One region of the Microbispora cellulosiformans genome, then DNA from elsewhere that is predicted to be linked to it. Evidence: riboswitches for the same ligand, from Rfam matches in the RefSeq annotation. Region 1 holds a riboswitch; the other holds the start of a gene.
What was found. A riboswitch is a leader RNA that binds a small molecule or an ion and turns the genes downstream of it on or off. The one in region 1 is predicted to bind glycine.
Positions count from the first base shown of each region.

Region 2: it holds a riboswitch for glycine, as region 1 does, so the genes downstream of both, gcvP (aminomethyl-transferring glycine dehydrogenase) here and gcvT (glycine cleavage system aminomethyltransferase GcvT) in region 1, are expected to answer to the same signal.

Region 1 is NZ_VYTZ01000018.1:39,400-43,808, forward strand. It holds gene F5972_RS32790 (hypothetical protein) at 1-8, opposite strand, end outside; gene F5972_RS32795 (AfsR/SARP family transcriptional regulator) at 405-1,181, shown strand; glycine riboswitch at 1,438-1,535, shown strand; glycine riboswitch at 1,536-1,631, shown strand; gene gcvT (glycine cleavage system aminomethyltransferase GcvT) at 1,675-2,766, shown strand; gene gcvH (glycine cleavage system protein GcvH) at 2,763-3,152, shown strand; gene F5972_RS32810 (L-serine ammonia-lyase) at 3,187-4,409, shown strand, end outside.
Region 2 is NZ_VYTZ01000005.1:322,593-327,001, reverse strand. It holds gene ftsR (transcriptional regulator FtsR) at 1-280, shown strand, start outside; gene F5972_RS15770 (bifunctional nuclease family protein) at 379-849, shown strand; gene F5972_RS15765 (MerR family transcriptional regulator) at 1,005-1,622, shown strand; glycine riboswitch at 1,668-1,760, shown strand; gene gcvP (aminomethyl-transferring glycine dehydrogenase) at 1,941-4,409, shown strand, end outside.

The DNA.
Region 1 (4,409 bases):
GGCGGCACGCGCCAGGCCGGGAAGACCCCGGCACCCGGGCGCCGGTTCGTGGACGGATCGCACCGTCCAGAGGACGGCCGCCAGCGCGTCCAACCGCCCGAAGGCGAAGACGGGGAACAGGGATCCCACATGCCGGCGTTTGCACCGGCCGATGGCCAATCACGGCGATGTAACCGCTTTCATAACATGCACGTGCATGTTCGCTGGGCATTCATGACTTTACGGAACGCAATGCCGAGTGCCGAACAACGCATCTGCGGGCGGCCGGAAAACGCGCAATTTTGACGAGTGAAGCCGGAGAGAGATATCGTCAAACGCCGATCAAAGCCGCCGTCGTCGGCGCGTTCACGCTGCCTTGCGCGAGGGGAACCGTGTTATACGCCGTGCTCGGACCGTTTTCGGCCATGAACGACCGAGGAGACGCCATCGCCGGCCTCGCCGCGAGACATCGGCAGCTCCTGGCGCTGCTCGTCCTCAATGCGAATATCGCGCTGCACCGGGACCAGCTCACCGGACTGTTGTGGAATGGCCGCCCCACCATTTCAGCGCCGCGCAATCTTACCACCTACGTCGCACAGGTGCGGCGGCGGCTCTCCCCCCGCGACCCCGGCCTTTCTCCGGTCCACACCGTGAAGGGCGGATACCTTCTTTCCGTCCGGCCCGGATCCGTGGACGTTGCAGAATTCAACCAATGGGCGGCGCAGGGCAGAATCGCTCGCGAGAATGGCGATTACCACAATGCGGTGCGGTTGTTCGAGAAGGCGCTGAGCCTGTGGCGGGGCGACGCCCTCCTCGATGTGCGGCAGATCGACAGGCTCCGCACGTGGGCCGAACGGCTCGACGAGGACCGGCGCGCGGTGACCGAGGACCTCTTCGACGTACGGCTGGCGCTCGGGCACCACCGCGAGATCGTCGGCGGCCTGGCCCAGTGGGCGACCCGGCACCCGCTGCGCGAACGCCCCCACCGGCAGCTCATGCTCGCCCTGCACCGGTCGGGCCGGACCCACGACGCCTCCGCCTCCTACCAGCGGCTGCGCCGCACCCTGGTCGACCGCCTCGGCACCGAGCCGTCCCCCGACACCCAGGCCCTCCACCAGCGGATCCTCACCGGCGACGCCTTGAACGCCTTTCCTGCCCGAGGCCACACGCCCCCGAGGGGGATCACCCCAAGCGCGAATTAGGCCAGGCTCGCCGACCTCCTCCGCTGGCTGGAGCAGGCCCGCGCGGACGCGGAGAGGCGTGGCAAGGACCCGGACGACCTCGCCGAGGTCCGCGCGATCCGCCAGGAGGTTGGGCATGCGGATGCGTGGTGACGTCTAACGGCTGCGCGCCCCTCGGGGCGCCGTCGGCCCAGAACGGGCACCGTGAGTGTGACAAAGCGGGCGGCCCGGCAGGTTACGGGGGCGGCGGCGAACCACTAGGCTGGCAGCTCACCGATCATCCCGTGCGGGAGAGCGTCCTGGCAGCCGGTCAGGGCCCCTGAAGGAGCAAGCCCTCCCCGCGAACCTCTCAAGGCAAAGGACCGCGCGGGCCAGGTGACCTCTGGAAAGAAGGCCGTGAGGCCTCGCCGAAGGTGAAAGTCCGGCAAAGATCGGACGAAGCTCTCAGGCGCCGATGACAGAGGGGGAGGATGCCCGATAGTTCAGTGCAGCATCCGTCCTTTCCGAGGTCCGCATGTCCCGATCCACCCCGCTTCGCGGGGTACACGAACGCCTTGGCGCGACCCTGACCGACTTCGCCGGATGGCAGATGCCGTTGAGGTACGGCAGCGAGTCGGCCGAGCACAACGCGGTGCGCACGGCCGCGGGGCTGTTCGACCTGTCCCACATGGGGGAGATCTTCGTCACCGGCCCGCAGGCGGGCGAGGCGCTCGACCACGCCCTGGTGGGTCACCTCAGTATCCTCGGCCCCGGCCGCGCCCGTTACACGATGATCGTGAACGAGGACGGCGGCATCCTCGACGACCTCATCGTCTACCGCCTCGACGAGGACCGGTACATGGTCGTCGCCAACGCCTCCAACTACGCCGTCGTGGCGCGCGAACTGATCGCCCGGTCCGAGGGGTACGACGCGCGGGTGACCGACAGGTCCGACGAGTACGCGCTGGTGGCCGTGCAGGGGCCGCGCGCCGCTGAAATCCTGCGCGGGCTGACCGACGCGGACGTCGACGGCCTGAAGTACTACGCCATCCTCCCCGGTGTCGTCGCCGGGGCGCCCGCCCTGATCGCGCGGACCGGCTACACCGGCGAGGACGGCTTCGAGCTGTTCGTCCTCAACGAGCACGCCGTACCCCTGTGGGACGCGCTCACCGAGGCCGGCCGTGACCTCGGGCTCGTCCCCGCCGGGCTGTCGGCCCGCGACACGCTGCGCCTGGAGGCCGGCATGCCGCTCTACGGCAACGAGCTGACCTCCTCGGCCACCCCGTTCGACGCCGGCCTCGGCCGGGTCGTCCGCTTCGACAAGCCGGGCGACTTCGTGGGCCGGTCGGCCCTGGAGCGGGCCGCGCAGGACGGCGCCACGCGGCGGCTGGTCGGGCTGGTGGCCCGCGGCCGCCGGGTGCCCCGCCACGGCTATCCCGTCACCCGGGAGGGCGCCGTCGTCGGCGAGGTGACGAGCGGCGCACCGTCGCAGTCCCTCGGCAAGCCGATCGCCATGGCGTACGTGAGTGAGGACGCCCTCCGCGAGGGCGGCCTGACGGTCGACATCCGGGGCAGCCATGAACCGGTCGACGTCGTCGATCTGCCTTTCTACAGGAGGAGCAAGTGAGCAGCATTCCCGAGGACCTGAGCTACACCAAGGAGCACGAGTGGGTGGCCGGGATCGATGACGGCCTCACCGTGACGGTGGGCATCACGGCGTACGCCGCCGAGCAGCTCGGCGACGTGGTCTACGTGCAGGTGCCGGAGGCGGGCACGACGGTGGCGGCCGGTGACGCGGTCGGCGAGGTCGAGTCGACCAAGTCCGTGAGCGACATCTTCGCTCCGGTCGCCGGCGAGATCGTCGAGACCAACTCCGCCGTCGTGGACGACCCCTCCCTGGTCAACACCGACCCGTACGGCGACGGCTGGCTGTTCCGCGTGCGGGTGGAGGGGGAGCCGGAGGACCTGCTGTCCGCCGCCGAGTACGGCACGCTCACCTCCGGCGAGTCCTGACGGTCCCGGCCGCACAAGCGAAAGGCGACGATCAATGGCGATCAGCGTCTTCGACCTGTTCAAGGTGGGGATCGGGCCGTCCAGCTCGCACACGGGCGGCCCGATGGCCGCGGCGCACAGGTTCGCCCGCGGGCTGCACGAGGACGGGCTGCTGGAGAAGGTCACCCGGGTCGAGGCCGTCCTGTACGGCTCGCTCGGCCTGACCGGCAAGGGCCACGGCAGCGACAAGGCGGTGCTGCTCGGCCTGTCCGGCGACAAGCCCGAACTGGTCGACGTCGACACCGCCGACGAACGGCTGGCCGCGATGCGGGCGAGCGGCACCGTGACGTTGTACGGCCTCCGGGAGATCCCGTTCGTCGTCGGCGAGCACCTCGTCTTCGAGCGCAAGGTGTCGCTCCCCCACCACCCGAACGGCATGCGGTTCACGGCGTACGCCGACGACGCCGTGCTGCGCGAGAAGGTGTACTACTCGGTCGGCGGCGGCTTCGTGGTGGACGAGAACGCCACCGGCGCCGACCGGATCAAGCCCGACGACACGGCGCTGCCGTACCCCTTCACGACCGGGCGGGAACTGCTCGCGCACTGCGCGGAGACCGGCCTGTCGATCTCCGGGCTGATGATGGAGAACGAGCAGGCCTTCGGCCGTACGCCGGAGGAGATCCGGGCCCGCCTGCTGCACCTGTGGGAGGTCATGGCCGAGTGCGTGCGGCGCGGCACCACCCGTGAGGGCGTCCTGCCCGGCGGGCTCAAGGTGCGGCGCCGGGCGCACCAGCTCCACCGCAAGCTGCAGGGCGAGGCCGAGGGGGCCGACCCGCTGCGGGCGATGGACTGGATCACGCTGTTCGCGCTGGCCGTGAACGAGGAGAACGCGGCGGGCGGCCGGGTCGTCACCGCCCCCACCAACGGCGCCGCCGGGATCATCCCGGCCGTCCTCTCCTACTACCTGCGGTTCCTGCCGGGCGCCGGCGAGGACGGCGTCGTCCGCTTCCTGCTCACCGCGGGCGCGATCGGCGTGCTGTTCAAGGAGAACGCCTCCATCTCCGGCGCGGAGGTCGGCTGTCAGGGCGAGGTCGGCTCCGCCTGCTCGATGGCCGCGGCGGGCCTCACCGAGGCCCTCGGCGGCACCCCCGAGCAGGTGGAGAACGCGGCGGAGATCGGCATCGAGCACAACCTCGGCCTGACCTGCGACCCGATCGGCGGCCTGGTCCAGATCCCGTGCATCGAGCGCAACGCCGTCGCCTCGATCAAGGCGGTCAC
Region 2 (4,409 bases), on a different contig from region 1:
GCCGGTCGCCCGCCGCTACGACGGCGAGGCGCTGGAGATCGCGCGCAGCGTGGGGGCGCTGGCGCGGTTCGGCCTGCGCGCGCGGCATCTCCGGGCGGTGCGGGCTCTGGTGGAGCGGGAGGCCGGCCTGATCGAGCAGGCGGTGGCGCCCGTGCTGCGCCGGAAGGCGACGGGAGCGATCGCGGAGGCCGACGAGACCGCCCGCGAGATGTCCGGTCTTCTCCAGGAACTGCACAATGCGTTGCTGCGTAGCAGCGTTCGTGGCGTTCTGGGCCAGTAGAGGTGGGCTGATGGGGCGGTGACCGGCACATCCGCTCCCTGGCGGGTGTTACGTTGAATGCCTGGTGATATGCCGCGACGCTTGAGACGGAGCCGCCCGTGTTGCAGATGGAGGTCGTGGGGGTTCGCGTTGAGATGCCCACAAACCAGCCGATCGTTCTCCTGAAGGAGGCGAGCGGTGATCGGTACCTGCCGATCTGGATTGGCATGACCGAGGCGACCGCCATCGCGCTGGCCCAGGCGGAGGAGCCCCCGCCGAGGCCGCTGACCCACGACTTGTTCCGCGATGTGCTTGAGGCGTTGGGGGTGCGGTTGCGCACCGTCAACATCGTCGCGCTCCGCGACGGGATCTTCTTCGCCGACCTGGTGTTCTCGAACGGGGTCGAGGTGAGCGCACGCCCTTCGGACTCGATCGCGCTGGCGTTGCGCACGGGGGCGACGATCTACGCGAGTGAGGACGTCATCCAGGAGGCGGGTGTGAGCATGCCCGACGACCAGGAAGACGAAGTGGAGAAGTTCCGCGAGTTCCTGGACAAAATCACACCGGAAGACTTCGGGCGAGCGGGCTGACGTGCCGCACGATTTCGGGAAATTACGCTTCACGACGCGCCGGACGGGGTCGTTGACTGACGATGGCCCCGGTCCTACGGTGCAAGGGAAACCACGGTTGTAATTCGCGAACCCCCAGATCAGACCGTGGGATGAGAGAAAGCCGGAGGTCCGCAGTGGCGGTCAGCAGCGGCGAGGGTAGGTCGGCCGGCCAGCACGACCCGGTTCGGCGGGCGGCACGCGAGCGCGCCGGCGAACAGGGTCTGCTGTTCGACGAGCAGCCGACGGCGCTGCCCGAGAACATCGGTTACCGCGGGCCGACGGCGTGCGCGGCGGCCGGGATCACCTACCGGCAGCTCGACTACTGGGCCCGGACCGAACTGGTGCTCCCGACCATAAGAGCAGCTCAGGGGTCCGGTTCGCAGCGACTCTACAGCTTCCGCGACATCCTCGTCCTGAAGGTCGTCAAACGTCTCCTCGACACGGGGGTCTCCCTCCAGCAGATCCGCACCGCCGTACGGCACCTGCGCGACCGCGGCGTCAACGACCTGGCCCAGATCACCCTGATGAGCGACGGCGTGAGCGTCTACGAGTGCACCAGCGCCGACGAGGTGATCGACCTGCTGCAGGGCGGCCAGGGCGTGTTCGGCATCGCGCTCGGGCGGGTCTGGCGGGAGGTGGAGGGCTCCCTGGCCGAGCTGCCGGGTGAGCGCGCGGAATCCTCCCCGGATGCGGAGGGGGACCATCCCGCCGACGAGCTGGCCCGCCGCAGGAAGGCCCGCAAGACCGGCTGAGAAACGGGTACAACGGAAGTAACCGGGTAGAGTGGACACGGCCGACGACCTCGTGCGGGAGAGACCCCTGAAGTTGCAGGGGCGCCGAAGGAGCAAACCTCCCCGGAAACTCTCAGGCATCCGTACCGCACGGACGAGGCGACTCTGAAAAGCAGGCCCGCCGGCCAGGCGGCGCCTCACCGAAGGGGAAAGCCGGGCCCGGCGGCCCGGTGAAGCTCTCAGGTCCGATGACAGAGGGGGAGACCGCATCACGGCCGGTCGCGCCCACGGGCGCGAGGCGGTCGCCGCAGGTCTCGACCCGCCCAGGAGGCCCCTGTCATGACCGACCGCTCGACGCTTGAGGATCTTTCCGCCCCGCCTTTCGCGACCCGTCACATCGGTCCTTCCGACGACGACCGCTCCCGCATGCTGGAGGTCGTCGGCTACGAGTCGACGGCCGACCTGCTCGCCGTGGCCGTGCCCGAGGCGATCCGCACGCGGACCCCGCTGAACCTGCCCGAGGCGGCGGGGGAGGCCGAGGCGCTGGCCGAACTGCGCGCGATCGCCGCCCGCAACCGGGTGCTGACCCCGATGATCGGCCTTGGGTACCACGACACGATCACTCCGGGGGTCGTTCTCCGCAACGTGCTGGAGAACCCGGGCTGGTACACGGCGTACACGCCGTACCAGCCGGAGATCTCGCAGGGGCGGCTGGAGGCCCTGCTGAACTTCCAGACGGTCGTGTCAGACCTCACCGGCCTCGACGTCGCGGGCGCGTCCCTGCTGGACGAGGCGACCGCCGCGGCCGAGGCGATGACGCTGGCGCGGCGCGCGAGCAAGGTCAAGGCGGACGTCTTCGTGGTCGACGCGGACGCGCTGCCGCAGACCAAGGCCGTGCTGGAGACCCGCGCGGAGCCGCTCGGCATCACGCTGGTGGAGTCGGACCTCGCGGGCGACCTGCCCGAGTGCTTCGGGGTCCTCGTCCAGTATCCGGGCGCGAGCGGCCGTGTGGCGTCCTTCCGGGCGCTGGCCGAGCGGGCGCACGCCGCCGGCGCGCTGCTCGTCGCGTCGGCCGACCTGCTGGCGCTGACCCTGCTGGAGCCCCCGGGCGAGCAGGGCGCCGACATCGCCGTCGGCTCCTCCCAGCGCTTCGGCGTCCCGTTGGGCTACGGCGGCCCCCACGCGGCCTACATGGCGGTCCGCGAGGGCCTGCAGCGGCAGATGCCGGGCCGCCTGGTCGGCGTCTCGGTGGACGCCGACGGCCGTACGGCCTACCGGCTGGCCCTGCAGACCCGCGAGCAGCACATCCGGCGGGAGAGGGCCACCAGCAACATCTGCACCGCGCAGGTCCTGCTCGCCGTCATGGCCTCGATGTACGCCGTCTACCACGGCCCCGACGGCCTCCGGAGGATCGCCCAGCGGGCGCACCGGCACGCGGCCGTCCTCGCCGCCGGGCTGCGCGAGGGAGGCGTGGAGATCGTCCACGACGAGTTCTTCGACACCGTGCTCGCCCGCGTGCCGGGCCGGGCGGAGCGGGTCGTGGCCGCCGCCGCCGAGCGGGGCGTCAACCTCCGCCTGGCGGACGCCGACCACGTCGGCGTGGCCTGTGACGAGAAGACCGTCGTCGCCCACCTGCGGGCCGTCTGGGAGGCGTTCGGCGTGCCGGGGACCGTGGTCGAGGACCTCGACCGGGCGACCTCCGACGCGATCCCCGCGGGCCTGCAGCGGACCTCCGGCTTCCTCACCCACCCGGTCTTCCACTCCCACCGCTCCGAGACGGCCATGCTGCGCTACCTGCGGCGGCTGCAGGACAGGGACGTCGCGCTCGACCGCTCGATGATCCCGCTGGGTTCCTGCACGATGAAGCTCAACGCGACCACCGAGATGGAGCCGGTCACCTGGCCGGAGTTCGCCGCGATCCACCCGTTCGCGCCGGCGGAGCAGGCCGAGGGGTACGCCGAGCTGATCGGGACCCTGGAGGGCTGGCTGGCCGAGGTCACGGGCTACGACCGGGTGTCGATCCAGCCGAACGCCGGCTCGCAGGGCGAGTTCGCCGGGCTGCTGGCGATCAGGTCCTACCACCGCTCCCGGGGCGAGGACGGCCGCGACGTCTGCCTCATCCCGTCGTCCGCCCACGGCACCAACGCCGCCAGCGCTGTCATGGCGGGCATGCGGGTCGTCGTGGTGGCCTGCGACGAGAGCGGCAACGTCGATCTCGCCGACCTCGCCGCGAAGATCGGCAAGCACCGCGACGCGCTCGCCGCGATCATGGTGACCTACCCGTCCACCCACGGCGTGTACGAGGAGACGATCGTCGAGATCTGCGAGCGGGTCCACGAGGCCGGCGGACAGGTCTACGTGGACGGGGCCAACCTCAACGCGCTGGTCGGCCTGGCCCGGCTGGGCGAGTTCGGGGCGGACGTCTCCCACCTGAACCTGCACAAGACCTTCTGCATCCCGCACGGCGGCGGCGGGCCCGGCGTCGGCCCGGTCGCGGTCAAGGCCCACCTCGCGGAGTACCTGCCCGCGCACGTGTCGGCCGCGCCGTACGGCTCGGCGGGCATCCTGCCGATCTCCTGGGCGTACGTCCGGATGATGGGCGGCGACGGCCTCCGCCAGGCCACCGAGCAGGCGATCCTGTCGGCCAACTACCTGGCCCGGCGCCTCGCGCCGCACTACCCGGTCCTCTACACCGGCCGGGACGGCCTGGTCGCGCACGAGTGCATCGTCGACCTGCGCCAGATCACCAAGGAGACCGGCGTCACCGTCGACGACGTGGCCAAGCGGCTGATCGACTACGGCTTCCAC